Regions from separate parts of the Micromonospora sp. DT44 genome, predicted to be linked through region 4. Evidence: riboswitches for the same ligand, from Rfam matches in the RefSeq annotation. Region 4 holds a riboswitch; each other region holds the start of a gene.

Region 1 (7,229 bases), on a different contig from region 4:
CCCGGTCGACGCGGTGTGGCACTCGGTGTTGCAGCACACCGTGCCGTATGACGCCGCGTGCGAGCAGGTCGCCGGAGGCTTCGTGCACCACATCCCCATCCTGACCGAGGGGATGATGGACGGGACCGCCGTGACCTTCACGCTCGCGGCGCTGCACCGGACCGGTTACCGCGTCGACATGGAATTCTGGTACGGCGAGGCCGAATCCTGCTGCCCGCCCAACCCGCCGCAGCCCGGCGGCAAGTGACCAAGGGGTAGCCATGCGCCGCGAATGGGCCGCCCTGCCCGGGGCAGTCGTGAAGGAGATTGCCGAGCGCGTCGGCGGAATCATCGACGTAAGCCCGGCTCCGACCGGCAACCACGCCGAGATAGCGTCGACCGTCGTCGGCACGTCCCGCACGGTCTTCGTCAAGGCCGCCTCGACCGGGCTGAGTGTCCAAACGCTGCGCTACGAGCTGACCGCAACCAGGGCGGTCGACTGGTTCCCGCCGGCCGTCCTGTGGCACTTCGAGCGTGATGGCTGGTTGGTGGTGGGGGCCGAGTTGCTTGACGGCCCTCACCCCGACCTGTCTCCCGGAAGTCCAGATCTGGACCTGCTCCGGGTGACCCTGAAAGCACTCCAGGGCACGCCGGCCCCGCGCGGGACCTGGTTCACCCCGGCCGGGCGACTCGGATTCGCGCTACCCGATATGCAGGGCCGTACGCTCGTTCACTCCGACATCAACCCGACCAACCTCATCCTCACTCCGGCAGGGATACGCGTCGTTGACTGGGCGTGGACGACCGAGGCAGCTGCATGGGTTGAGCTGGCTCTACTCGTGCAGTGGCTGATAGGTAGTGGTCACAGCCCGGCGCAGGCCGAGGAGTGGCTGGCGCAGTTTCCCGCCTGGACCGCGGTCGGCGGCGATGCGCTCGACGCCTTCGCCGCGATGAACGCCGCGAAGTGGAACGTCAAGGCCGAGCAGAGGCCAGATGGATGGGTGCACGACCTCGCGGCGTGGACCGGCGAGTGGGCGAAGCACCGGAGCTCCCAGGCCAGCAAGTTGCAACTTATGCCAAACGGCTGCACGACAACCCAGCCTTGATCATGGAACGTCGAAGGCCCTGGCTGGACTGTCGTCCTGGCCAGGGCCTCGATCGTGGAGCGGGTGACGGGAATCGAACCCGCACTGTCAGCTTGGGAAGCTGATGTTCTGCCATTGAACTACACCCGCGGGCGGCACCACTGTACCCGAGTCGTCGCAGCCATGCACCCAGCCACCCCCACACGCCGACCGCCCCCGCTCACCTCCGAAGAAGTTTCCAGACGGCAACATATGGTCGTTCTCAAATGCGTCGATGAGTTGTAACGTCTGCCACACGTTCCCAGCCACGGCGTGACACACCCCCTGCCGCGCCGCCAGAAAGAGGTGGGCCCATGGGACTCCGTCCCAACCTGCTGACCCGGCGTGTCGCCGGTGTCGCGTCGACAACTCTCGCGCTGCTGCTCAGCACCGCTGCGGTGGGCGTCGTTCCGGCCGCTTCGGCCTTCTCCGCCGCACCTGGCGGCGCCTGCGCGGAGCCGGCCGACAGCCACGCCAACGCCCGGGCGAAGCCCGGCGCGGGAGCTCTGCACGAGCCCAACGAGCTGACCGCCAAGCAGGTCCGTGAGCGGGACGCCGACCTCGCGGCGGCGCTGCGCGAGCGGGCCAACTACCGGGCCGGCGCCGGCGCCACGACGCTGGCAGCCACGGTCACCATCCCGGTGGTGGTGCACGTGATCCAGGAGGACAGCACCCGGGCCGGCGGCAACATCCCCGACTCGATGATCACTTCGCAGATCAGCGTGCTCAACCAGGCCTACGCGGGCGGGACCGGCGGCGCGGCCACCGCCTTCGCCTTCCGCCTCGACAAAATCAACCGGGTGACGAACCCGTCGTGGTACCCGATCGTCGACGGCTCGTCGGCGGAGCGGTCGATGAAGTCGTCGCTGCGGGTCGGCGGCAAGAACACGCTCAACATCTACCTCGGTGAGTTGAGCGACGACCTGTTGGGCTGGGCGACCTTCCCACAGCGCAGGCTCAACAGCATGGATGGCGTGGTCGCGCTGAGCGAGTCGCTGCCGGGTGGCACCGCCACCAACTACAACCAAGGCGACACCGGCACCCACGAGGTGGGCCACTGGCTGAACCTCTACCACACCTTCCAGGGTGGTTGCGGCGGCTCGGGTGACGGGGTCAGCGACACCCCGGCCGAGGCGTCGCCCGCGTACGAGTGCCCGACCGGTCGGAACACCTGCTCGGCGACCGGCCTGGACCCGATCACCAACTTCATGGACTACACCTACGACTCGTGCATGTACCAGTTCACCGCTGGTCAGGCGAGCCGCATGCTGACCGCGTGGAACGCGTACCGCGCGGCCTAACTCCTCGCGTACACCAGGTGCCGGCTCCGTCACGACGGAGCCGGCACCGGCGTTTTTCGATGGCCGTGGTCAGGCGGCCGTGCACTGGACGTCGCGGCTGCGACGGGTCGGGCGCGTCTGCGGTACGGGGGAAGCCGCGGCCGCCGCGGGCGGGGTCTGCGGATCGAGCCAGACCTGCACGGCCGGACGCCCCACGGCGATGCCCAGGCCGTGCTGGTCGCGACGGGTCAGCATCGCCACGTCGACGGTGAACTCGAACAGCCGCCAGTCGGCCCGCGGCTCGGCCCGGGCGCTCTGCGCCAGCCGGGCCACCCGGACCGGGTCGGTGACCGGCCAGGCGTGACCCGCCACGTACGCCTCGTCGTCGCTCTCCTCCGGAGGGAACGAGTGCAGTGCGTATCGGCCGTCCCGTTCGAGGTCCCGGCGCTTCGGCGAGTCGATGATGAAGCAGAACAGACCCTCGTCGGTGATGACCGGGGAGACCGGATGGACCCGGGGCCCACCGTCGGCACGGACCGTGGCCAGATAGCCGAAGCCCGGCCCGTACTGCTGCAGGAGAACGCGGATGCCGTCGGCGAGGCGGGGCTCGTCGGCGGCGAAATCGGACCAGGAAGCCATGCGGGCATTCTATCGAACAAATGTACGAGGAGCGACCTCGACACGCTGGTCACCGCCCACCTCGCTATGGTGGTCCGATGCTGCTCTCCGACCGTGACCTGGTCTCCGAGATCAAGGCCGGCACGCTGGGCCTGGAGCCGTTCGAGCCCACCCTGGTCCAACCCTCCAGCATCGACGTACGACTCGACCGGCTGTTCCGGGTCTTCAACAACCATCTCTACACCCACATCGATCCGGCCATGCAGCAGGACGACCTGACCTCGGTGGTCGAGGTGCCCGACGGCGAGCCGTTCGTGCTGCACCCGGGAGAGTTCGTGCTCGCCTCGACTCTGGAGGTGATCTCGCTCGGCGACCAGCTCGCCGGCCGACTGGAGGGGAAGAGCTCGCTGGGCCGCCTCGGCCTGCTCACGCACTCCACCGCCGGGTTCATCGACCCGGGCTTCTCCGGGCACGTCACGCTGGAGCTGTCCAACGTGGCGAACCTACCGATCACCCTCTGGCCGGGCATGAAGATCGGTCAACTCTGCATCTTCCGGCTCTCGTCGCCCGCCGAGCACCCGTACGGCTCGGTGGTCTACGGGTCGCGTTACCAGGGTCAGCGGGGGCCGACGCCGAGTCGTTCCTGGCAGAACTGGCGCGCCTGGCCGACGCGTTAGGAGACGACGCAGGGCCCGCCGCGAGCGGATCGCGACGGGCCCTGACTGCGTCCCGCGTCGGTCAGCCGGGGCGACCGTAGCTGTGGACGGGCCCGTCGTCGACCTTCTTCATCTTGACGGGCACACCGGCTTGGGAGGCGTGCACCACCCAGCCGTTGCCGACGTACATGCCGACGTGGTGGATGTCGCTGTAGTAGAAGACCAGGTCACCGGGGCGCAGGTCGCCCTTGCTGACGTTCTTGGTGACCCGGCTCTGCGCGGCGGCGTTGTGCGGCAGCGACACACCGGCCTTCGCCCAGGCGGCCAGCATCAGCCCGGAGCAGTCGTACGACTCCGGACCCTCGGCGCCCCACACGTACGGCTTGCCGATCTGCGCGCAGGCGAACTTGACCGCGATGCCGGCACCGCCACCCGGGTAGCTGGCCGGGCAGGGCGCGGGGCGCAGCGAACCGCCGCCGCCGCTGCCGTACACCTTGAGGCGCAGCTTCTGTAGCCGGTCGATCTCCTCGTTGATCTGCTTCTTCTTCGCCGCCAACTGGGCCTCGGTGCGGGTCAGCTGGACCACCATCTCGTCCAGCGGCGCCTTCTGCCGGGCCAGCTCGTTGCGCAGGTCGGCGACCTGGCGGACGTCCTCCTGCTGGTTGTGGGCGAAGCGGTCGAGCATTTCGAGCTGACCGACCATCTCGCTGGGCGACCGGCTGCCGAGCATCGTGTTGACGGTCGACAGGTTCTCACCCATGTACGCGCGCACGGCCAGCGCGCTGACCTTGTTCATCGCGGCGTCGACCTGGCGCTCCAGCGGCCCGATGCGGGCGGCGAGCGCGTCGGCCTGCTTGCGCTTGAGGGCCAGGTCGGACTGGGTGGCGTTGTGCCGCTCGATGATCGGTTCGAGCTTGTTCCAGTCCTCGTCGATCTGGCGTTCGATCTCGGCGACGGACGGGTCGGCGTGGGCCACCGTGGCGCTGCCCGTCAGGACGACGGCGACGCCGACCAGGGCGGCGAGTGCGGTGGTGAAGCGGGACCAGCGTGGACGCGGCACGGTCGACGTCGGGTCGGCCGGAGCCGACCGTCCGAACGACGGCCGCGGGGCTTGGAGGGCCACCGGGTTCCGTACTCCTTCTTCCTGACCGCCTACCGGGTTAGCTGACGGGTTCGGGCGGGAAGTGGGCGCCCTACCGCAGGAACTGCGGATTCACCCCGAGGAACCTGGGTCCCCGGCTCGCTCGCGAGCGACTCGGCGGTGTCGGTCCGTTACCGCCCGGGGTGGGCAGACCTGCTACCGGGCCGACGAAAGACCAGAGTAGAGACGGCCGTTACCGATCCGCAACCCGTGCGGCCGTGACACTCCGTACCGATTGCAGCGGGCCATCGGGCGGATGTGAAGATTTCCTTCCGTACGTTTCGAAACATGGAAAGGTATTGACGCGGACTCCCGGGCAGGACGAAGGTGACGGCACCGACACCAGTTGACATGTAGGGAGTTCGATGAAACGTCCGACCCTGCTCGCCGTCGCGCTCGTCACCGCCACGGCGGCCGTACCGCTGCCCGCCGGCCCGGCCACCGCGGCCCCCGCCGCCGACCGCCAGCAGCAGTACGCCGCCGCGGCGACCGAGTACGGCGTACCCATCGACGTACTGCTCGGCGTCTCCTACCTGGAGTCCCGCTGGGACAGCAACGCCGGCACGCCGAGCACCAGCGGCGGCTACGGCCCGATGCACCTGACCGACGCCCGGCAGGTGGCCGCCCTACCGCGGAGCGGTCATCACGACGCCCCGGGCGAGGATCCGCGCGGCGACGAGTCCCGTCGTGCTCTCGCACCGGCGCCCGCCACCGGGAACGCGCCGCCGAGCGCAGCACTGCAGACCGTGGACGCCGCCGCCGCGCTCACCGGCGCCACCGCCGAGGCGCTGCGCACCGACCCGACGACGAACCTCCGGGGTGGGGCGGCGCTGCTGGCCGCGTACCAACGGGAGGTCGGCGCCCCGGTCGGAGTCGGCACCGACCCGGCCACCTGGTACGGCGCGGTGGCCCGCTATGCCGGCGCGGACAGCGCCGATGCCGCGGCGGCCTTCGCCGACGAGGTCTTCACCACGATCGGCGCCGGCGAGACGCGGGTGACCGACGACGGCCAGCGGGTCACGCTGCCGGCCCGGGCGGTACGACCCGAGCGGTCCTGGCTGGACCGACTGGGACTGCGGCGACTCGCCCGCCCGGACGGGTTGGAGTGCCCGAGCACGGTGTCCTGCGAGTGGATCCCGGCACCCTACGCGGCGTTCGGCGACGGCGACTACGGCAACCACGACCTGTCCGACCGGCCCGACCGGCAGAAGATCGAGTACATCGTCATCCACGACACCGAGGCGAGTTGGGCGACCACCCTGCAACTCGTCCAGGACCCGACCTACGTGAGCTGGCACTACTCGCTGCGCTCGGTGGACGGGCACATCGCCCAGCACGTCAAGACCAGGGACGTCGCCTGGCACGCCGGCAACTGGTACGTCAACGCCAAGTCGATCGGGCTCGAACACGAGGGCTTCGCCGCGCAGGGCACCTGGTACACGGAGGCGATGTACCGGACGTCCGCGAAGCTCGTTCGGCACCTCGCGCTGCGGTTGGGCATCCCGCTGGACCGTCAGCACATCATCGGCCACGACAACGTGCCCGGCACGACCGCGTCGACCGTCCGTGGAATGCACTGGGACCCGGGGCCCTACTGGGACTGGACGCACTACTTCGACCTGCTGCACGCCCCACGGCTGGACACCGGCACCCCGGCCACCGGGCTGGTCCGGATCGACCCCGACTACGCGACCAACCAGCCGGCGTTCACCGGATGCGTCACCCCGGGGACGCCGTGCGCGCCACGCGGCTCCTCGTCGGTGGTGCTACGCACCGCGCCGGCCCCGGACGCGCCGCTGGTCAACGACATCGCGCTGCGCCCCGACGGCACCCCGAACACGATGGACGTGTCGGACCACAGGGCCCGCGCGTCCGCCGGCCAGACGTACGCCCTGGCCGGTCGACAGGGTGACTGGACGGCCATCTGGTACCTCGGGCAGCGGGCGTGGTTCCACAACCCGGCGTCCGCGCCGACGGCCGCCTGGACCGTCGGCATGGTGGTCACGCCGAAACCCGGCCGGGCCACGATCCCCGTCTACGGGCGGGCGTACCCGGAGCAGGCGGCCTACCCGGCCGGCGTGCCCTACCAGGCGATCTCACCGTTGCAGTACACCCTCGCCGCCGGCCAGCGCTACGCCGTCGGCGCTGTGCTGCCCGGCGAGTACTACCGGGCCAGCACGTTCGACGGCTCCTCGCCCGGCGACTGGACGGTGATCCGGGGCCAGAACCGGTACGCGCAGATCCAGTTCGGCCATCGCATCATGTACGTCGACCTCGCCGACGTGCAGTTGCTGCCGTCCCCGGTGGGCGCACCCCGCTGAGGAAAGACGACGGCCCCCGGTCGAGGTGACCGGGGGCCGTCGTCGTGCGTGCTGGGGATCAGCCAGGTCGGCGGAACCCGGCGACCGGCATGGTGTTGATGCTGGACACC
Region 2 (7,229 bases), on a different contig from region 4:
GTGCCCGCCGGTACGGATCACGCAGATCGCCCCGAAGGTCTGGTCGAAGATCGCCTCCAACGGCACCCGTGAGTCGATGCAGCCGAGGACCACCGCGTACGGCTGCTGGTCGCCGGAGGCGGCGGCCGCGGCCGTGACGTCGTGACCGTGCATGGGTTGGCCGCTGACGAACCGCCGATTGCCGGCGAGCAGGTCGACGAGCGCGGCCCGGGGTGTACCGCCGGCCTGCCGCTCCTGCCCCGCCACCCTCATGCCGTCCAGCCTGGCCCGCCGCCGCGCACCAGGGGCGGAGTCGCGAATGTTCGCTCGACCGCGATTGGCGTGGCGTCCTGACGGGTAGCCGGTGTTACCGCCGGGTATGGGAGGTGCGGGTGATGCCTGGGCGAGCGTGGGAGGTGGCGATGCCGGAGCGATTCGAAGTCGGTATGCCCGACGGCGTACGGCTGCACGTCGAGACCACCGGTCCCGTGGACGCCCCGGTGACGGCGGTCCTTCTGCATGGCTGGACGCTGGACGGGCGCAGCTGGCACCGGCAGCTCGACGCGCTCACGTCGTCCTTCGGCGACTCGGTGCGGGTGGTCACCTACGACGCGCGGGGTCACGGCCGGTCGAGCTGCATGGCGCTGCCCACGGCCACCCTCGCCCAGCTCGGCGACGACCTGGCCGCCGTCCTCGACGCGGTCGCGCCGAGCGGTCGGGTGGTCCTGGTCGGGCACTCGATGGGCGGAATGACGATCATGGAGTACGCGCACCGCCACCGGGAGCACTTCGCCGCTCGTACGGCCGGCCTGGTCTTCGTCTCGACCACCGCCGAGGGGCACACGCACACCGTGTACGGGCTCTCGCCACGCATCGCCCGGCTGATCCGGCTCGCCGAGACGACCGGCGCCGGTGTGCTGGCCCGCTGCGGCTCGTGGCGGGCGCCCCGGGCGCTGCTCAACGCGCTGCAGCCGAGCATCCGGTGGATGCTCTTCGGCGACCGCTGCGATCCCTCCGACATCCGATTGGTCACGTCGGCGGTGGCCCGCGCCTCGCTGCGCTCGATCGGCGGTTTCCGCGCCTCGATCGGCGCTCAGCACCGTCTGGACACCCTCGCCGACCTGGCGCACCTGCCGGCCGCCGCCCTGGTCGGTGACCGGGACCGGCTGACCCCACCGCCGTGCGCCGAGTCGATCGCCGCCGTCCTGCCGGCCACCGAGCTGACCGTCTGCCCGGGCGCCGGCCACATGCTGATGATGGAGCGTCCGATTGAGGTGAACGCGGCCCTGACCGGCGTCCTGGGCCGGGTGCTCGCCGCACCGCCGCACGGGCCCGGCCCCAGCGCCGCACCCGCGCCGCACGGGACCGGGCCGAGCGCCGCGCCGCCGCCGCACGGGCCGGTCGTGAGCGCCGTCGCGGCGGGTCGCTGAGCACGTTCGCGCACCTCGGGCGCGGCGGGTCGGGTCGGGGGCCGTACCCTTCTGCGGTTGGCCCGCGCGGTTCGCGCCGCTTGCCGGCGACATCGAAGGAGCGTGCGTTGACCGACCAGACCGCCCTGGAGCAGGAGATCGCCGTCGAGCAGCGGCACCTCGACCGGGTGTACGCCCGACTGGCCGAGCTGCGGCAGTCGGCGGTGCGCGCCGAGCGGGACGGCTACCGGATGGCGCGGGTGGGCACGTTCGGCGCGCTCGTCGAACGTGACGCGATGGTCTTCCACGCGGCACAACGGAGGCACACCCTCGACGCCGAACACGAAGGGCTGGTCTTCGGCCGCCTGGACCTGCGCGACCGGCAGGTGCTGCACGTCGGGCGGCTCGGTATCCGTGACGAGGACGCCAGCACCCTCGTCGTCGACTGGCGGGCGCCGGCCGCGTCGGCGTTCTACCAGGCCACCCCCGCGCAGCCGCTGGGCGTGGTGCGTCGCCGCACCATCCAGTCCCAGCGCGAGCGGGTCACCCGTATCGAGGACGACCTGCTCGATCCGGAGGCCGCCCCGGATCAGATGACGGTCGTCGGTGACGGCGCGCTGCTGGCCACCCTCTCCCGGGCGACCGGTCGGGGCATGCGCGACATCGTGGCGACGATCCAGCGGGAGCAGGACGAGGCGATCCGGTCGCCCGGCTCCGGGGTGACGATCGTCGCGGGCGGCCCGGGCACCGGCAAGACGGCGGTCGCCCTGCACCGGGCGGCCTTCCTGCTCTACACCGAGCGCAGCCGGTACGCCGGTGGCGGCATCCTGGTGGTCGGGCCGTCGACCGTCTTCGTCGAGTACATCGCCTCGGTGCTGCCGTCGCTCGGTGAGGACACCGCGACCCTGCACTCGCTGGGCACCCTGTTCCCCGGGATGACGGCCACCCGAACCGATCCGCCCGAGGTGGCGGCGGTGAAGGGCTCGCTGCGCATGCGCCGGGTGCTGGAACGGGCGGCCCGCGACGCGGCGCCGGGGGCTCCTGGCGAGCTGCGGCTGCTCTACCGGGGAGGGCTGCTGCGGTTGGACCGCCGCGAGCTGGACGCGATCCGGGACCGCGCGCTGCACCGGGGCGCCCGGCGCAACGAGGTTCGCCGCGCCGGCTTCGACGGTGTCTTCGCCGCGCTGTGGGCGCAGGCCCGGCGGGTGAACATCGGCCGGCTGCCCGAGCAGCGGGCCTTCGAGGGCGAGATCGCCGAGCGGCCGGAGTTCCGGGAGTTCCTCAAGGCCTGGTGGCCACGCCTGCACCCCCGGCACGTGCTCGGCTGGCTGGCTCGACCGGAACGGCTGCGCCGGTACGCCGGCGGGATCCTTTCCGGCGCGGAGATCCGGCTGCTCGGCACGGCGTACCAGAGTCTGGACACTGCGGGCCTGACCATCGCGGACGTGGCGCTGCTCGACGAGCTGGACGCGCTGCTCGGCAAGCCGGTGAAACCGGCGCGGGCCCGACGCGACCCGTTCCAGCTCGCGGGCGGCGTCCGTGAGCTGAGCACCGCCGCCGACCGGCAGCGGGCCGCCCGCGCGGCGGCCCGGGAGCGGCCGGAGGACTACCGGGAGTACGCGCACGTGGTTGTCGACGAGGCGCAGGACGTCTCGCCGATGCAGTGGCGGATGATCGGTCGGCGTGGGCGGTTGGCCTCGTGGACGGTGGTGGGCGACCCGGCGCAGACCGCCTGGACCGGTGACCCCGAGGAGCTGACCCGCTCCCGCGACCAGGCGCTGGGCCGACGCAAACGGCACGAGTTCACGCTCACCACCAACTACCGCAACTCGGCGGAGATCTTCGCGGTGGCGGCGGCGGAGATCCGCCGGCTCTACCCGGACCTGCCCCTGCCGAGGGCCGTCCGCTCCACCGGCGTCGACCCGGTCGAGCTGGTGGTGCCGCCCGCCGGGCTCCAGGCCGCGGCCGTGCAGGCGGCCACCGGCCTGCTGGGCGAGGTCGACGGCACGGTCGGGGTGATCACGCCGGTCACCCGCCGCGACGAGGTCGCCGGCTGGCTCGACGCGCTCGGCTCGACGCGCTTGCAGGTGGTGACCAGCCTGGAGGCCAAGGGCATGGAGTACGACGGGGTCGTGCTGGTCGCCCCCAGCGAGATCCGGGCCGATCCGGGCTCCGGCGTACGCACGCTCTACGTGGCGCTCTCCCGCGCCACTCAGCGGCTCACCACCGTCGACCCGACCGGCTGACCGTCGCGTTGGCATCGCCCGTAGGCCGGCCCTCGCCTTACACTTGCACACATAGCGATGTGAGCATATATTTGACCGCGTCCCGGGCGGCGTCGGAGGGTGGGTTTCGTGGGAGCAGGACATGACCACCACCACGGCTCGGTCGCCAACGCCGCCCACCAGCATCGGGGACGGCTCTGGGCGGCCTTCGGACTGCTCGCTGCCCTGATGGTGGTCGAGGCGGTGACCGCCTTCCACACCGGCTCACTGGCCCTGCTCTCCGACGCCGGGCACATGTTCACCGACGTGCTCGGCATCGGGATGGCGCTCGCCGCGATCACCGCTACGCGGCGGGCCACCGGCGACCCGCAACGCACCTTCGGGCTCTACCGCCTCGAAGTGCTCGCCGCGCTGGCCAACGCCGTCCTGCTCTCCGGCGTGGCGATCTACGTGGTGATCGAGGCGATCGGCCGGTTCGGCGACCCACACCGGGTGCTCAGTGGTCCGATGCTCACGGTGGCCATCCTCGGCCTGCTCGCGAACGTGGTCGCCTTCGGGCTGCTGCGCGCCGGCGCCCGGGAGAGCATCAACCTCCAGGGTGCCTACCTGGAGGTGCTCGGCGACCTGCTCGGCTCGCTCGGCGTGATCGGCGCCGCGCTGCTCATCGCCGTCACCGACTGGTGGTGGGCCGATCCGCTGGTCGCGGTAGCGATCGGCGTGTTCATCCTGCCGCGCACCTGGCGGCTGGGGCGGGCCGCCGTACGCATCCTCGTGCAGGCCGCCCCGGAACACCTCCAGGTCACCGCCGTGCACGACCGACTGGCCGCGGTGCCCGGCGTGGTCGAGGTGCACGACCTGCACGTCTGGACGCTCACCTCGGGCATGGAGGTGGCCTCCGCGCACCTGACCATGGCGCCCGGCGCGGAGGTCGGCGCGGTGCTCACCGCGGCGCGTACCGCCCTGCGGGACGACTTCCGCATCGAGCACGCCACGCTGCAGACCGAGCCCGGTGCCGCCCCGGGCGCCTGCGGTTCCGTCGAGTGGTGACCGTCATCCTTCGTGAAGGTGCAGGCACCTTCCGTAACATCGGCTGCACAGACCCCACCAGCACCGGTAGGCTCTGTCCCGGCCACCACCCGGCGGCGCCTCCCGGCGCCGGTGGCGGCCGTCGCCTAATCGCCCGACAGGGCGAACCGGGGAACCATGTTCCTGGGGTGCATCCGCGTCAGCGGTAGGGATCTTCCGTCCCGAACCCGTCAGCTAACCCGGTCGGCGGCTGACGGAAGGACATGCGTAGTGGCACCAGCACGACCACCCGCCGCCCGGCTTGCGGCACTGATCGTCATGATGGTCACCCTCGGCGTCGCGCTTCCAGTCGGCGCCGCCACCGCCGCTGCACCCGGCGGCCTGCGGGCCGCCGCCGCGCCCGACGGCGACGAGGAGGGCGGCACCCCGGCGCTACGGGCCCAGCTCGAGGCGGCCAGCAAGGGCTACCTGGACGCGAAGCGCGCGCTGGACACCTCCATCCAGCGGCAACAGCAGCTCGCGGTCAAACTGAAGGACACCGAGGCCGAGATGACCGTACGCAACGGCAAGGTCGGCGAGATCGCCGGCGTCGCGTACCGCACCGGCCGGCTCAGCACCGTCTCGGCCCTGCTCAACAGCAACACCCCCGAGGGCTTCATGGACCGGGCGGCCGCCCTCGACGCGGTGGCCGCGAACGAGGACCGGGTGCTGCGCGACCTGCACGCGATCCGGGACGAGGCGAACCGCACCCGCGTCGCCCTCGACGGCGAGATCCGGGAGCAGCGTAAGCAGGTCGAGGTGATGGCCAAGCGCAAGGAGCAGGCCGAGCGGGCCCTGACCGTCGCCAACGACAAGGCACGCGCCAGCGCCGACACCGACACCGACACCGGCTCCAACCGTGGCACCTCCACCGCCAACGCCCAGCCCGCACCGCGCAACTCCGACGGCTCCTGGCCGTCCGAGTCGTGCAGCATCAACGACCCCACCCCGGCCAGCGGCTGCATCACCCCCCGCACCCTGCACGCGCTCAACCAGGCCAAGGCCGCCGGCTTCACCCGGTACGTCTCCTGTCACCGCAACGGCGGCTCGGGCGAGCACCCCAAGGGCCGGGCCTGTGACTTCGCCGCGCAGAAGGGTGGCTTCGGCGGGATCGCCAGCGGCGGCGACAAGACGTACGGCAACAACCTGGCCGCGTACTTCATCCGCAACTCGGATCGGCTCGCGGTGCTCTACGTGATCTGGTTCAAGCAGATCTGGCTGCCCAGCAGCGGCTGGAAGTCGTACAGCGGGGGGAACGGCGACCCCTCCAGCGACCACACCAACCACGTGCACCTGTCGGTGTACTGACCACCGACGCCGTCCGGGGTACGTCAGCGGGCGTACCCCGGACGTCGTCGCTGGTCGGACGACCACGCGGGGTCGGACCGGGAGCATTCGGGTATGCCGCGAATCGCGCCCCGCACCCGCAAGGCCCTGCTCACCCTGCACCTGGTCACGTCTCTCGGCTGGCTCGGGGCCGACCTGGTGCTGCTCACGCTCGGCATCGCGGCACAGCGCGGCGCCGACCCGGCGGTGGTCTACCCGGTCGCCGGGCTCGTCGGCACCGTGCTCTTCGCGCCGCTGAGCGTGCTCGTGTGGCTCGTCGGTGTCGCCAGCGCGCTGCTCACCCCCTGGGGCCTGCTGCGTTACCGCTGGGTGGTGATCAAGCTCGTGATCACCACGGTGATGGTCGGGCTGGTGCTGTTCCTGCTCACCCCGAACCTGCGGCACGCCGGCGCGCTGGGCGCCGCGCTACCGGCGCGGGATCGCGCCGACCTGGTGATCGCGCCCGCGGTGTCGACCAGTCTCATGATCATCGCGACGGTGCTGTCGACGTACAAGCCCTGGGGACGCCGACCCAGCCAACCCCGCCGCAGCGCGGCGGTCGGCGCGACGCGCGCCTGATCGCGCAGCCACCCTCGACGGCTTATGGGCTCAGGGCGCGGGGTTGTCGAGGACCGCGCCGAGGCGCGCGGCCAGGGCGAGGTGGGCGGCGCGGGCCTGATTGAAGGCGTACCGGAACAGGGGTGTCGGCGCGCGCAGGGTGATGTCGACGTCGATGCGGACCAGATCGTCCGGCTCGGCGCGCAGCCGGGTGTGGTTGCGAACCGTGGTGGCGGGCCACTGACGGGCCACAGTGACGATCTCGTCGGGCTCGCTGACCAGCATGTCCGCGTGGTACGTGGTGCGAAAGCGCAGCGGGCCGGCGACCAGCCTGTCGTTGATCGTGTAGCTGGCGCGGGCGCCCGGGCGGGGCGGCACCTCGCGGACCCGCACGATCAGGGGATGCAGTTCACCCTGACGGGTCAGGTCGCTTAACAGCGCCGCCGCCTCGGCGACTGAGCAGCGGGCCTGGACGGAGTAGCTGAAGGTATCGCTGCTGAGCACACCGTCTCCCGACGTCGCTGGTCGCACGATCGTCCCGTACGCCGCGCGGGGTGGCAACGGCCGGACGGACACCCTGCGTTGTCCCGGCATTCGCGCAGCGTTCCCACCACGGTCGGCTGATGGGAAATCACCGGTTGTGACGAAGAGGGACACGCCGCCGTGG
Region 3 (7,229 bases), on a different contig from region 4:
TCCACCGGGACCAGGGTCTCGACCCCGTCCCGCAGCACCGCCACCTCCTTCGCGCCGAGGTCGAGAAGGGCGCGCAGGGCCGCGCCGGCGGTCCGCTTGGACCGGGCCTCGAAGTAACGACCGGCCAGGATGAACACGGTGACCCCGGCGGCGGCCTCCAGGTAGATGTTGCCGGCGCCGTCGCCGCGGGTGATGGCGAAACGGAACGGGTGCGTCATCCCGGGCATGCCGGCGTCACCGAGGAAGAGCGCCCAGAGCGACCACCCGAACGCGGCGAGCGTGCCGAGCGAGACCAGCGTGTCCATGGTGGCCGCGCCGTGCCGCAGGTTGGTCCAGGCCGCGCGGTGGAACGGCAGCCCACCCCAGACGACCACCGGTGCGGCCAGCGTCAGCGAGAGCCACTGCCAGTAGTCAAACTGCCAGGGCGGCACCATGGCCAGCAGGACCACCGGCACGCTCAGGACCGCCGAGACCCACAGCCGGGTACGCGGACCGCGCAGCGGGTCCTGCGCCGGCGGCTCGGCGGTCGGCGGCGTCGGCAGGGCCGCCGTGTAGCCGGTCTTCTGGACGGTCTCGATCAGGTCGTCCGGGGTGACGTCGTCGGCGTACCGGACGGTCGCCTTCTCGGTGGCGTAGTTGACGGTGGCGCTCACCCCGTCCATCCGGTTGAGCTTCTTCTCGACCCGCGCGGCGCACGCGGCGCAGGTCATCCCCCCGATCGCCAGTTCGATCCGGTTCGGCGCCTCGGGCAGCGGTCTGCTGCTGGTGGTGGTCATCGTCCAGTCCCGTCAGTCGTGCCCGTGCCCGGCGGTGCCGTGGTCGGCCCCGCCGGTCGGTGTCGGCTCGCCCGTCGCGGCCGGGGCAGCGCCCGCCACGATGGTGAACTCGGCGGTGTGGACCCGCCCACCGTGCTGAAAGTCGAGGTAGAGCCGGTAGGCGCCGGCCGAGGGCACCTCGGCGTGGAAGGTGACGGCGGGGCCGGGCGGGGTGTGTCCGTCGCCGGGCGTCCCGTCCGGGTGCACGTGCAGGTACGCCAGATCGCCCCGACGCAGCGCCACCAGGTGCCCGTACGCACCCAGGTAGGGCTCCAGGTCGGTGACCGGTTGCCCGGCACGGCTCACCGTCAGGGTGAGCGCCGAGGTCCGGCCCGGCTGCGGCGTGCCGGCCAGGGTGACGGTGTAACCGTCGACCGTGGTGCTGGCCGCCGGGGCGGGCAGCGTCCGCTCGGTCAGCTCGCCGGGGACGGTCACGTCCACGCCGAGGGTCAACGGCTCGCCCCCGGTCGGGGTGAAGTCGGCGAACGCCCGCCACTGCCCGGCGCCGGCCAGCGGGGTGGCGACCCGCCAGGTGCCGTCCGGGGCGAGATCGGGGTGGACGTGCCGGAAGCCGGACAGGTCCCGGCGGGCGACGATCAGGTGCATCCGTTTGTCGTGCGCCACGTCGTACCTGGTGACCGGCCGACCGTCCGGCCCGTCGATCCGGAAGGCGAACTGGCCGGCGGGCGCGCTGAGGTGTTGGAGCGTGTAGCCCCGGTCGGAGACGAGCAACCCGCCGGGAACGAGGTCGGCCACCTCGCCGCTCGCGGTGGGGCCCGAGGTGTGGGCGACGTCCGGCCGACTCTGCGCGACCGGGTCGGCCGGGTCGACCACCCGACCGACCCCGTACGCCGCGCCGAAGACCGCCGCGAGACCGAGGGCGAACGCGCCCAGCCTGGTCAGGGTGGTCATCGCGGACCTCCGCTCACGCCTCGACGAGGTCGTAGCCGGCCTCGTCGACAGCGGCCCGGACGGCCTCGTTGTCCACGGGCTGCTCGCTGCTGACGGTGACCTGGCCGGTGGCGAGGTCGACCCGCACGTCGCGTACGCCCTCGATCGCGCCCACCTCGGCGCTGACCGCACTGACGCAGTGCCCGCAGGTCATGCCCTGCACCTGGTACGTCGTGTCGACCATCGGACGTCTCCTCTCGTAGTACCGGTACCCGGTGGGGGTATGACGGCAGGAACGGACATTACCATACCCCCCAGGGGTACGCTATCCTCGTCGCCATGACCGCACCCACACCGATCCGCGGGTACACCGCCAGCAAGGACCAATTGCTCGCGCGCCTACGCCGGGTGGAGGGGCAGGTCCGGGGCATCGAGAAGATGGTCGACGAGGACCGCTACTGCATCGACGTGCTCACCCAGATCTCCGCGATCCAGGCCGCGCTCGACAAGGTGGCCCTCGGCCTGCTCGACGGGCACGCCCGGCACTGCATGCACGAGGGGGCAGCCGAGGGCCGGGCCGACGAGATGGCCACCGAGATGATGGCCGCCGTCGGCCGACTCATGAAGCGCGGCTGAACGTCACGTCCGCTCCGGGTCGAGCCGGACCCGGCGCAGCAACTGCGCGTTGAGCGCCACCACGATGGTGGACGCGGACATCAGCACGGCCGCCACCGCCGGGCTCAGCGCCACCCCGGCACCGGCGAGCACCCCCGCCGCCAGTGGCAGCGCCACCACGTTGTAGCTCGCGGCCCAGGCCAGGTTCTGCCGCATCTTGCGGTACGACGCCCGGGAGAGCCGGATCACGGCCCCGACGCCGCGCGGGTCGGACGACGCCAGCACGACCCCGGCGGACTCGATCGCGACGTCGGTGCCCGCCCCGATCGCGATGCCCACGTCAGCGCGGGCCAGCGCCGGCGCGTCGTTCACCCCGTCACCGACCATCGCCACGGTCAGCCCGCGCCGCTGGAGTTCCGCCACCCGGCTGTCCTTGTCGGCCGGCAGCACCTCGGCGAAGACCTCGTCCACCCCGGCCCGGAAGCCGAGATCGGCGGCGACCGACTCGGCCACCGACCGCGCGTCCCCGGTGATCATGGCGATGGTGCGGACGCCATCCGCCCGCAGCTCGGCGATGGCCTTTCGGGCCTCCGGCCGCACCGCGTCGGTGAGCGCGAACGCCCCGAGCACCGTGTCCGGCAACCGCAGGAGATACAGCACCACGGCACCGCGTGACGACCAGCGGCCGGTCGCCTGCCGTACCTCGTCCGGCAGTGGTCCACCCCGCTCGCGCAGCAGGGTCGGCCCGCCCACGGCGTACTCCGTACCGTCGACGGTGGCCCGCACCCCGCGGCCCGGAAGCGAGCGGAAGCCGTCCGCACGGGCCGGCCCACCCGTCCCGGCCGCCGCCACGATCGCCCGGGCCAGCGGATGTTCGCTGTCGGACTCGACGCCGGCGGCGATCCGCAACGCCTCGTCGCGGTCCACGCCGGGGGCCGTCACCAGGTCGGTGACCTCGTGCTCGCCCCGGGTCAGCGTGCCGGTCTTGTCGAACAGCACCGCGTCGACGGTCCGCATGCGCTCCAACGCGAGCCGGTCCTTGACCAGGATCCCGCTTCGCGCCGCCAGCGCCGTGGAGAGCGCGACGACGAGCGGGATGGCCAGGCCGAGCGCGTGCGGGCAGGCGATCACCAGCACGGTGACGGTACGCACCACCGCCTCATCGGGCTTACCCAGCGCGGTCCAGACCACCAGGGTGAGCACGGCGGTACCGGTGGCCACGTAGAACAGCGCGGCGGCGAACCGGTCGGCGAGCAGTTGAGCCTGCCCGCCCGAGCGCTGCGCCTGCGCGACCATGCGCTGGATGCCCGCGAGCGCCGTCTCGTCGCCCAGCGCCTCGACACGGACCCGGATCGCCGAATCGGTGGCGACCGTGCCGGCCACCACCCGATCGCCCGCCGACCGGGCGACCGGGCGCGACTCACCCGTGATCATCGATTCGTCCAACTCCGCGTCGCCGTCGACGACCCGGCCGTCGGCCGGCACCCGACCCCCGGGCCGGACCAGCACCACGTCGTCGACCCGCAGCCCGTCGACCGGCACGCGCTCGACCCGCCCGTCCGCCGCCACCCGCTCGGCCTCGTCGGGCAGCAGCGCCGCCAGTGCCGCGAGCGCCCCACGGGCCTGCCCGATGGCCTTCATCTCCTGCCAGTGCCCGAGCAGCATGATGGTGACCAGCGCGGCCAGCTCCCACCAGAAGTCCAGGTCGAAGGCACCCAGGCTGGTCGCCAGCGACGCGGTGTACGCCACGGTGATCGCCATCGCGACCAGCAGCATCATGCCCGGCGCGCGGTCCCGGATCTCCCGTACCGCGCCGACCAGGAACGGCCAGCCACCCCAGAGGAACACCACCGAACCGAGCACCGGCCCCACCCAGGAGCGCCCTGGCACGTCCAGCCGGAGCCCGAGCCGGTCCACCACCAGGTCACTGGTCAGCACCACCGGCACGGTGAGCACCAGACAGACCCAGAACCGGCGACGGAACATGGCCGGGTCGTGCCCGGCGTGCTTGTCGTGCCCGGCGCGCTTGTCGTGCTGTCGGTGCTCGGCGGGTGGCTCAGGCATGACCCCACCATCCCGCCCCGGCCGGGGCGGTGTCGGCGGTTCGACTCCCCCGACACGTCCGCACATCCTGCGTCACCCCGGGGCGCTGGTTAGCATCGTCCGGCGATGACCCACCGGATCCCGCCGCCGAGACGGGCGACGGCGCTGCAACAGCGCGGCCCCGTACGGCGCCGACCGGGTCACTTCATCACTCTCCGTGATTGCCAGGTCGTCAGGCGGCGAACCGACGCGCTCGCGCCCACGTTCGTCCGGCGGAACTGAACCGCACAGGCCGCCGGCACGTACCCCGCACCGGATCGTTGGGAGTCTCTCGCATTGGGTTCCGACCACAGCCATTCCGCTCGTCCCGCCCCGCCCCGCCCCGGGTACGACGGATCCTCGTCGCGACGGTGGTACCGCTCTTCGTGGCCACCGTCGTCGCCGCCGTGGTGCTGTGGCCACGGGACGGCGCACCGAAGAGCGGCGGTGGCGCGGATCTTCCGCGCCACCACGGCACGGTGACCCGGATGGTGACCGAACCGCGTCGGCCGGGCCCACATCGCCTCCACCGTCAACACCATCGTCCTGGCGTACGCGGGCGCGTCGCTGCCGCTGCTGCTTCTGCTCACCGCCGACTCGCGCCCCATCGGGCAGATTCTGACCAGCGAGCTCCTCGCACAGGAGATCGTCCGCAGCGCGGTCGCCACGCTCGGCCTGATCGCCGCCGTACCCCTCACCACCGGGCTGGCCGCAGTGGTGACCGCAGCCGGGTCGACAGCCACGCCCGGTGCGGACGCCGTGCCACCGCGCCCCCGCGCGGACCGCGCGGAGGCGCTCGCCGCTCTCAGTTCCCCGCCGGCGGATCGGGCCGACCGGCCCGATCCACAGCGGAACACACCCCCATCCACCGCCACCACCGGGTGGCCAGAGCCGAACAGGAGCACGGATACGGCATGGTGACACTCCTCAGCGTGACCGGATCGGGCACCCGCCCTGAGAACCGCGTCACTGGTCACTCAACGCCATGGCGAAATGACGCTTTTAGTCGGCATCAGGACGTAGCTGAGGCGGTGGACTCTCGGGTAACCTCGCTGCCGGTCACCGACGAAGGCGCGCAGCGGCGCCTGCGGTGCCACCGCCCAATCGCCAACCGGCGAGCCGGGGACCCAGGTACCTGGGGTGAATCCGCGACAGCGGTAGGGGCCACTTCCGCCCCGAACCCGTCAGCTAACCCGGTCGGCGGTCGACGGAAGGGAAGATTGTGACGGCACCCCTACGCCGCTGGTTGACGCCCGTGGTGGCCGTGTTCGCTGCGCTGACCGTGCTCGCCGGCCCTCTCCCGGCCCACGCCGCCCCGACGACCCCCACACCGTCCGGGCACGAGGAGGACGGCGACGAGCCCAAGCTGCTCACCGACGTCATCGAGCAGACCAACCGGGACTACGTGGCGGCCAAGTCCAAACTGGACAGGTCCAAGAAGCGGCAGCTCGAACTGGCGGCCGAGGTCGAGCGGGCGAAGGCCGACCTGGCCGCGCTGGCCCCGCAGGTCGCGCAGATCGCCGCCCAGTCGTACCGGACCGGACGGGTCGGCGCGATCGCGATGCTGCTGGAGGCCGACGCACCGGACTCGTTCGTCCAGCGGGCCGCGGCGCTCGACGAGATGAACATGGTCAACGAGAAGAAGCTCGCCGAGGTCAACACGGTGAAGTCCCGCGCCGAGGAGGCCAAGCTGGCCCTCGACGCCGAGGTACGGGAGCAGCAGAAGCAGACCGCGCTGATGGCGAAGGACAAGCGCGACGCGGACAAGGCGCTCGCGCTGGTCGGCGGCGAGGGCTTCACCGGCGGCCTGGTGGACGCCACCTCCCCGGTCGCCCGGATCGGCCCGGGTCGCACCGCCGACGGCGACTGGAAGGCGCAGTCGTGCAGCGAGAAGGACCCGACCACCTCCGGCTGCGTCACGCCGCGCACGCTGCACGCGTACAAGGAGGTCAAGCGGGCCGGGTTCAACCGGTTCGTGGGCTGCCACCGCAACGGTGGACCGTACGAGCACCCGAAGGGTCGCGCCTGTGACTGGTCGTTGCAGAAGAGCGGCTTCAGCCCGTGGCACAACAACGACACCCGGATGTACGGCAACAACGTGGCCGCGTTCCTCATCCGCAACGCCGACCGGCTCGGCATCTACTACGTGATCTGGAACCGGCAGATCTGGTTCCCGGCGACCGGCTGGAAGTCGTACAGCGGGCCGTCGAACCACACTGACCACGTACACATGTCGCTGCTCTGATCCGACGCTCAGCAGTGCGAGGGCCGTCCCGCCGTCCGGCGGGGCGGCCCTCGGCGCGTCAGGCGGCGGTTGTCGCGGCCGGGTCGTCCGAGGGCTCGTCGCCCGTCGGGGCTCCGTCCGGTACGGGGGTCACGGGTCGCACCGCCCCGGCGGCGAGCCGGTACGACATCCCGACCACCGCGCACCGCCCCCGCGCCACCTCGTCGGCCAGCACGGGCGACTGCCCGAGCAGCGTCTCGACGGTCTGCGCGATGTGGATGTCGACGATGCCGTCGATGTCGTGCACGCCCTCGGCCGTGGCTCGTCGCAGGCTGGGCAGCACCGCGTCGACCACCGCTGGGAGATGTCCCGGTGGCGCGATGCCGGTGGCCGCCGATTCGCGCGCCGCCTGCACGGCGCCGCAGGAGTCGTGGCCGAGCACCACCACCAGCGGAGCACCGAGGACGGCCACCGCGTACTCGACGCTGCCCAGCACCTCTGGCCCGGTGGTGTGCCCGGCGGTCCGGACGACGAAGAGGTCACCCAGCCCTCGATCGAAGATGATCTCGGCGGCCAGCCGCGAGTCGGAGCAGCCGACGATG
Region 4 (7,229 bases):
AGCCGGACTACAAGGCCGTGGTCGACGCCCTCTTCACCCTCGGCCTGTCCGGCGTGCAGTTCTTCTTCATCCTCAGCGGTTTCGTGCTGGTCTGGTCGGCCCGCCCGGGCGACTCGCGGCTGACCTTCTGGCGTCGACGGGTCGCGAAGATCTACCCGAATCACGTGGTGCTGTGGGCCGCCGCGCTGCTGGTCGCCTGGTGGTTCGCCGATCCCGTCCTGCCGGCCGTCGCCGTGGAGAACCTGCTGCTGTTGCAGGCCTGGGACCCCCGGCTCGGCTGGTTCTACAGCGTCAACACGGTGAGCTGGTCGCTGTCCTGTGAGTTCTTCTTCTACCTCTGTCTGCCGCTGGCGCTGCCCCTGTTGCGCCGGGCGCGACCCTCGGTGCTCTGGGCGCTCGTGGTCGCGCTGCCGCTGCTGATCCTCGCGCTCTGGCCGGTCCAGCACCTGGTGCCGGAGGCGAGCCGCTGGTGGTTCACCCAGATCTTCCCGCCGGCGCGGTCCCTGGAGTTCTGGCTGGGCGCGGTGGCGGCCGAGCTGATGCTCCGGGGCCGGTGGCGCGGGCCGGGCCTGACCGCCGCCACCGCGATCTTCGTGGGCACCTGGGTGGCCGCCGCGCAGTGGATCCGTGCCGAGTTGTGGACCACGCTGCTCGCCGTCGCGTACCTGTTGGTGATCACCGCGGCCGCCGACGCCGACGTGCGCGACCGGCGCTCGCCGTGGCGCTCGCGTCCGCTGGTCTGGCTCGGCGAGGTCTCGTTCGCCTTCTACCTGGTGCACGTCCTGGTGATGACGAGCGTGCTCCGGCTCAGCGGCGACTGGGGGACCGGTTTCCGGGGTTGGCGGGGCCCGGCGGTGGTGCTCGGATTCCTGCTCGTGAACCTGGTCCTCGCCGGGTTGCTGCACCGCTGGGTGGAGACACCGATGATGCGCCGGCTCGCGCCACGTCGCCCGGGCCGCCCGCCGCTCGTTCCCCACCAGCGCACCCCGGAGACCGCAGGTGGTGACGCGGAGGTGCCCGGCGAATCCGCCCGCGCGCCCGCGCCGGATCGCGCTCGATCCCGGTTGTAGACGGCCGCGGTTGCACCCACCGGAGCCGGCTCACGCCACCGTGTCCACGCTGGTCGGAGGGGGGTCGGCGCGGCGCAGACCGACACGCCCGTCGCCGATGCGTCCGGGCGGTCCCGACGGTAGCGTGAGGACGTGCTCCCGGTCGCGCTCACCTGTCCCCTGTGGTGGGTGGCGCGCTGGGCGGCACGGGTCCTGACCAGCCTCGCCGTGCTGTCGCTCGCCCTGGGCGCGGCCCCGGCGCTGCTGCCGGCATCGACCGCTGCGGCCGCGCCGCCCACCATCGGGTCGCTCGCCCTCGCGGAGCCGCTCGGACCGTCGACCGCGGCCCTCTCCACGGTCCTCACCGACCGCGCCGCCTCCGACCGCGCCGCCTCCGACCGGGCCGCCTTCGACCGGGCCGCCTTCGACCGGGCCGCCTTCGACCGGGCCGCCTTCGACCGGGCCGCCTTCGACCGGGCCGTCCCCGACCGGGCCGGCGAGGAACGAGCCGCAGAGGTTGGCGCTGACGCCTCCGCGCGGTCGGTCGACCCGCAGCCCGCCCTGCACGGTGGTTCGGACGCGCTGCCCCGCCCAATGGCGGGCGTGACCTCGGCGCCCACGGGATCGGAGCAGCCCCTCCGAGCCGCAGGCTCGGCCAGTCGGGCCCCCCGCGCCCCGCCGGCCTAGCGGGTCAGTCACCGGGGCGGCACGCCGTCCCGCGAGCGCCGGAGTATGGCGCGCCGGGATCTCCACCATCGGCGGCGCCGCCGGGCCGAGCGCCCCGTCACCACACCTGACGACACACCGCCCGCACCCGCCCGTGCGGCATCCCATCGCTTACGTCCTCACGCCGAGGTGTCGATCATGGAAACCGTCGTCTTCTACCAGTTCCTGACCGAGGTGCCCCAGGCCGCCGCCATCTGGTCGGCCCTGTTCCTGCTGGCGCTGACGATCCTCGCCGTCCTGGTGGCCCGCCCGGAGCGGGACTCGCCAGCGGCCGACCCCACGCCGCCGACACCCACCGCCCGCGAGATGGCCGTCGCCGAGATGGCCGACCTGCGCCGGTACGCCGAGGAGGTGGCCGTGGCCGCCGCCCGGGCCGCGCGGACCGCCCGGCGGCGGCGCGCTGACTGGCTGGTCGCTCAGGACGAGGCGCAGCGGGCCTGGACGGCGTACGACGAGGCGGACACGGCCGCCCGTCGGGTCGCCGGTGCCGGGGCGTTGCCGACACCGCGTACCCCGCACACCCCCGCCGAGTACGCGGCCCGGGAGCGGTACCTGCACCGTGCCGCCATGGCGGCGCACTGGCGGGGGGAGTTGACCATGGCTCAGCTCGGCGACGTCTTCGGGCATCGCCGCGGCTGGGACCCCCGCCGGCACCCGGTCGAGCAGGAGACGCTGCTCATCCGGGCGATCCGTGACGCGAGGCTGGCCGAGCACCGGACGGCCGTCGAGCGGGAGCGGTCGTCCTGGCGGGACGCCGAGGTGGCCGCCGAGTCGGCGCGCGTCCTCGCCGAGGAGGCGTACGCGGCGGCGGTCCGGTCGCGGCCGAGCCCGGCGTTCTCCCGGCGCACCGCGACGCGGCCGTCGCGTACGGACCTCGTGGCACGCTGGCGTCCGGCCCGGGCCGGTTGAGCCCGATCTGTTATGTGAGGCGGGTCACCGGCAGCGGAAATCGGGCGGTCGGCATCATCGGCGGCCATTGTGCCCGCGATTGTGGCGGCGTTGCCGGCCACCTGTCCGGTTGTCGCCCGCAGGTGCCGCCGGAACCGGTTGTCCCATCGAGTCACGTCAGCGGCAAAACGCGCAGAAATTGCTGGGCCAATCGATGTTTATGCAGGTGGGCGCGGCTTGGCAGAGTGCGCACCGGCCAGTACTGTCGTCCCGTCCGGTGCGGTTACCGATCGCAGGAGGCGACGCCGCGCCGACCCGCTCAATCGTGATCAACGAACCGGGGACCCACAGTAAGTCCGGGGTGAATCCGCGAGCCACGGCCCGCGGTAGGGCGATCTTCCCGCCCGAATCCGTCAGCTAACCCGGTAGGCGGTGACGGAAGGAGTTCCATCCTCGTGCAGCACCCCTCGACCCTTGCACTGTTCCCCCGCCTCCACGGCGTCGCGGTGTCCCCGCTCATCCGCCTCGTGACGGTGAGCTGACCCCCCGGGTCACCGCACTTCCCGCCCGGCCGCGCCGGGCGTACCCCTGAGCGGTCCACCACCCGCGGGCCCCTGCCCGCGCGCTGGCGCCTGCCCGGATACCGGTCGAGCCCGGTGTGCCGCTCACCCCCGAACCGTGGAGGACCCCGTGAAGCACACCCTGAAGCGCCAGCTCCGTCGCCTCGCGACCGAGCGTCCGTACCAGATCGTCGCCGCCTCCGCCGCGGCCCTCGCGATCGCCACCACCGCCGGCGCCCTGGTCGCCGGCGCCGACGACGCCCCGGACGGCCCGCGCACCCCGACCACGGTCGCCGAGATGCGCAGTGACACCGTCGCCTCCCGTGGCGAACTCCGGTCCGCGGCCCCGTCGGCGAGCGTCGCGCCGAGCACCGCCGCCCCGGCCACCAGCGCCGCGTCCCCCGCCGCGAAGGCCACGAGCAACCCGGACGTCACCCGGAAGCCGACGCCGCCGAAGCCGCCCGCGACGAAGGTGCTCGACTACGCCTACGAGGCGCAGAACACCTACTACAACTGCGGCCCCGCGGCCACCCGCAACGCGCTCAGCGCCAGCGGCATCGACCGCACCCAGGAGGAGCTCGGCGCCGAACTGGGCACCACCGAGATGGGCACCAACTCGGCCGAGGACACCACCCGGGTGCTCAACGCCGAGGTGAAGGGCTCCCCGTACCGCACCCGCATGTTCGCGGGCACGCCCAGCCCGGCCCAGATGGACCGCCTTCAGGCCGACGTGGTCAAGGCCATCACCGATGGTCGGGGCGTGGTGGCAAACGTCGCGGGTGACGCCATCGACACCGAGGGCGGCTATCACTCCTACGGCGGTGGGCACTACATCGCCGTCGTCGGCTACAAGGACAACGGCCGTACCGTGCGGATCGCCGACTCGGCGAACGCCGCCGACCCGGCCTACTGGATCACCACGATCGACCTGGCGAACTGGATCGCCACCCGGGGTTACTCCGCCTGACCAACGCGCGACACCCCACGACGCCGCGGGCGCCGTCTCCCACGAGGGGCCGGCGCTCGCGGCGTTCCCGTGTCGGGGCGCGACGCCGGTGAAGGGCTCTCGTACCGGGCCGCGAACCGTGGGAGACTGCGGCCGTGGTGGATGAATCGGGTGGTCAAGCCGGCCGTGAGCCGATCCTGTTGCTGCTGCACGGCATGGGGGCGACGGGTGACGTGTGGCTGCCCTGGGCGCCACTTCTGGAGCACCACTGGCCCGGCCGGTGGCTGGCGCCCGATCTCGCCGGTCACGGTTGGTCGGCGCCGCTGTCGTCGTACTCCTTCGAGGGTTTCGCCCAGCGGGTCACGCAGGGCCTGGCCTCCGACGACCGCATCGTCGTGCTCGGGCACTCGCTCGGTGGCGTGGTCGGCCTGGCGCTGGCGGCCCGCGCCGCCGGTCTGCCGGTGGACGCGGTGGTGGGCTTGGGCATCAAGGCCGTCTGGGCGCCCGCCGAGCTGGCCCGCGCCGCGGACCTCGCCGCCCGCCCGGTGGGCTGGTTCACCAGCCGCACCGAGGCCGCCCGCCGCTATCTGCGGGTCGCCGGCCTCACCGGTCTGGTCCTCCCGGACCACCCGATGGTCGACGCCGGTCTGCGTCAGGTCGACGGCCGGTGGCGGCTCGCGATGGACAACGCCGCGTTCGCCGTCGGTGCGCCCGACCTGGCCGCGCTGCTCGCGGCGACCGACGTGCCGGTGGTGCTGGCCCGCGGGGAGCACGACCCGATGGTCACGGACGCGCAGCTCAAGGAGTACGGCGTACCGGTCGCCACGCTGCCCGGTCTCGGGCACAACGCGCACCTGGAGGATCCGGCGGCCGTGCTGGCGTTGCTGGACCCGTACCGCTGATCGGTCAGGCGGCTGCGGGCGCGGGCAGTTCCCGGGCCGACGTCAGCTCGCGGCGGGCGGCGGTCAGGAAACCCTCGGCGTACGACTCGGCCGGGAAGTCGCCCAGGTAGCGGCGGCGGGTGACCCAGCGGGCATCGGCCAGCGGGTCGGTGTCCAGCAGGGCCGTGAGTACGGCGTCCACGTTGGACATGTCGCGCCGCAGCACGTAGCCCGAGCCGGCCAGTGGAAAGCGTTCGGTGAACCGGTCGCCCTCGTCACCCATGTCCGTGACGGCGTACGGCTTGCCCGAGTAGAGGTAGTCGGAGATCACCCCGGAGACGTCGGAGAGCAGCGCGTCCGAGCGGTTGACGCAATCGGTCAGGCTCAGCTCCCGGGCGGCCGCGCCGAACACGTGCTGCCGGCCGGTGCGGGCGCGGTCGACGGCCAGCAGTTCGGTGAGCCGGCCCAACTGGCGTGCCGACGCGGGGTTCTGCGTCGTGTACGGATGGGCCCGCAGGATCACCGTCGCGCCACGCCCCAGCAGCCGCCGCAGCAACTCCTCGGCCACGGGCAGCGAGCAGTAGTCGGCGTCGGCGTGGTGCCCGGTCCAGGTCGGGGTGTAGAGCACCATCGGGTGCGCGAGGCCCCGCGTCGGCTCCTGGCGTACCTCGATCGACTCGACCTGGGGACGGCCCACCACGACGAACTTCTCCGCCGGGATCTGCACCCCGGCGCGGGCGTACCGGTCGATCGCCGCCGGCCCGGCCACGAAGATCCGGTCGAAGATGCCCGAGACCGGGTTGGCGCTGGGCGCCTTGTCGCTGTCGCCGTGGTGCAGTTGGACGTGGGTGAGCTGGGTGAACCGGATGCAGTGGCTGTTCTTCGCCCCGTGGTTGACGTAGAAGGCCACCCGCAGGCTCGGCACCAGCGCCTCGTCCATCGCGCGCAGCGTGGGGCAGTAGACCACCGGCGCGTCGGTGGCCGCCGCGATCGGCGCGACGAACTCCGGCTCACGGACCAGCACCAGGAAGGGCCGGCCGATCCGTTCGAGGTACGGCAGCCACATGGTGACCTGGTACTCGGAGCCGGGCGGCGCGGAGAAGTAGAGCAGGAACTCCGGCTCGTGCCGGCGTAGCGCGCGGGCGACCTGCCCACCGCCGGCGGCCGGACGGAACCGTCGCTTGGCCAGGTCCAGCGCGACCGCCCCGGCGGCGGCGGCCACCAGCAGGCTGGCGGCGAGCGCCACGACGGCCGGCAGGGTCAACGCGGCGGCGATGGCCACCACCGCGAGCAGGCCCAGCAGGGCGACGCCGAGTCGGTCAGCGATCAGCGGGGTCCAGGCGCGTACCGGCAGGTTGGCCGCCCGGATCTCCAGGTTGCCCGCGGTACGCAACGGCCCCACCAGCAGCACCAGCCCCAGCAGGACCAGCGCCGTCGCGGCTAGCGCGGGGTCGAAGCCGTCGTCGAGCCGTCGGGAGTAGCCGACCAGGACCGCCGCGGCGATCAGGGCGGTCTCGGCCACCAGGTCGGCGGCCGGTCGGATCCGCTGCTCGGCGGCCGCCGCCACCAGCGCGGCGACGGCCAGCGCGAGGCCCCACCTGGTGCTGCCGGTGAGGGCCAGCACGACGAAGGCCAGCACGGCGAGCCCGGTGCTCAGGCACCGGGCGGCCACCTTGCGAACCAGGTCACCACGCATGTTGCTCCGATCGCCGCCCTCGGTGTCGCGGTGCCGTCGGCGTCAGTTCGCGGACGCCGCGGCCGGCGTCTCGGACCGGTCCGGGCCGGCCTGCGTCGGCACGGACGGGCCGTCTCCCGGCGCCCGGCGTACGTCGATGACCTGACCGGTCAGGTCGGAGATCAACACGTCGAGCGAGGACTGGGCGACGGCCTCCGCGGCCAGCAGGGTGTTCTCCGGCTCCTCGCCGAAGGCCCGCGTACGCATGGGAGTGGCCGTCCGCTCCGGGTTGATGCAGTTGACCCGTACGCCGACGTCGGCCCACTCGTCGGCGAGCGCCTGGGTCAGGTTGACCAGGGCGGCCTTGGTGGACGAGTAGAGGGCGTAGCGGGCCCGACCCCGGGTGTACGAGCTGGAGGTGTAGAGCAGCAGCTGACCCTTGGTCTGCTGCAGGTACGGAAGGGCCTGCCGGGCGATGGTCACCGGACCGACGAAGTTGACCTG

What was found. A riboswitch is a leader RNA that binds a small molecule or an ion and turns the genes downstream of it on or off. The one in region 4 is predicted to bind cyclic di-AMP.
Region 1: another riboswitch for cyclic di-AMP. It lies ahead of ACLQ25_RS07455 (NlpC/P60 family protein); the one in region 4 lies ahead of ACLQ25_RS00865 (C39 family peptidase).
Region 2: another riboswitch for cyclic di-AMP. It lies ahead of ACLQ25_RS20995 (coiled-coil domain-containing protein); the one in region 4 lies ahead of ACLQ25_RS00865 (C39 family peptidase).
Region 3: another riboswitch for cyclic di-AMP. It lies ahead of ACLQ25_RS06255 (coiled-coil domain-containing protein); the one in region 4 lies ahead of ACLQ25_RS00865 (C39 family peptidase).

Annotation. Positions count from the first base shown of each region.
Region 1 is NZ_JBNCKS010000009.1:55,581-62,809, forward strand. It holds gene ACLQ25_RS07425 (hypothetical protein) at 1-247, shown strand, start outside; gene ACLQ25_RS07430 (phosphotransferase family protein) at 261-1,085, shown strand; tRNA gene ACLQ25_RS07435 (tRNA-Gly) at 1,141-1,214, opposite strand; gene ACLQ25_RS07440 (zinc metalloprotease) at 1,418-2,404, shown strand; gene ACLQ25_RS07445 (pyridoxamine 5'-phosphate oxidase family protein) at 2,474-3,022, opposite strand; gene dcd (dCTP deaminase) at 3,100-3,678, shown strand; gene ACLQ25_RS07455 (NlpC/P60 family protein) at 3,740-4,780, opposite strand; cyclic di-AMP (ydaO/yuaA leader) riboswitch at 4,793-4,928, opposite strand; gene ACLQ25_RS07460 (N-acetylmuramoyl-L-alanine amidase) at 5,164-7,119, shown strand; gene ACLQ25_RS07465 (NlpC/P60 family protein) at 7,178-7,229, opposite strand, start outside.
Region 2 is NZ_JBNCKS010000036.1:53,095-60,323, reverse strand. It holds gene ACLQ25_RS21015 (carbonic anhydrase) at 1-252, opposite strand, end outside; partial or broken gene ACLQ25_RS21010 (alpha/beta fold hydrolase) at 402-1,301, shown strand; gene ACLQ25_RS21005 (HelD family protein) at 1,517-3,634, shown strand; gene ACLQ25_RS21000 (cation diffusion facilitator family transporter) at 3,743-4,660, shown strand; cyclic di-AMP (ydaO/yuaA leader) riboswitch at 4,773-4,904, shown strand; gene ACLQ25_RS20995 (coiled-coil domain-containing protein) at 4,910-5,986, shown strand; gene ACLQ25_RS20990 (hypothetical protein) at 6,080-6,583, shown strand; gene ACLQ25_RS20985 (SRPBCC family protein) at 6,614-7,066, opposite strand.
Region 3 is NZ_JBNCKS010000007.1:117,062-124,290, forward strand. It holds gene ACLQ25_RS06225 (heavy metal translocating P-type ATPase) at 1-776, opposite strand, end outside; gene ACLQ25_RS06230 (hypothetical protein) at 789-1,727, opposite strand; gene ACLQ25_RS06235 (heavy-metal-associated domain-containing protein) at 1,741-1,950, opposite strand; gene ACLQ25_RS06240 (metal-sensitive transcriptional regulator) at 2,046-2,342, shown strand; gene ACLQ25_RS06245 (heavy metal translocating P-type ATPase) at 2,346-4,385, opposite strand; partial or broken gene ACLQ25_RS06250 (YibE/F family protein) at 4,905-5,324, shown strand; cyclic di-AMP (ydaO/yuaA leader) riboswitch at 5,491-5,621, shown strand; gene ACLQ25_RS06255 (coiled-coil domain-containing protein) at 5,626-6,648, shown strand; gene ACLQ25_RS06260 (carbonic anhydrase) at 6,707-7,229, opposite strand, start outside.
Region 4 is NZ_JBNCKS010000001.1:188,504-195,732, forward strand. It holds gene ACLQ25_RS00850 (acyltransferase family protein) at 1-1,070, shown strand, start outside; gene ACLQ25_RS00855 (hypothetical protein) at 1,203-1,736, shown strand; gene ACLQ25_RS00860 (hypothetical protein) at 1,914-2,684, shown strand; cyclic di-AMP (ydaO/yuaA leader) riboswitch at 2,970-3,110, shown strand; gene ACLQ25_RS00865 (C39 family peptidase) at 3,342-4,190, shown strand; gene ACLQ25_RS00870 (alpha/beta fold hydrolase) at 4,325-5,071, shown strand; gene ACLQ25_RS00875 (CDP-glycerol glycerophosphotransferase family protein) at 5,076-6,746, opposite strand; gene ACLQ25_RS00880 (D-ribitol-5-phosphate cytidylyltransferase) at 6,789-7,229, opposite strand, start outside.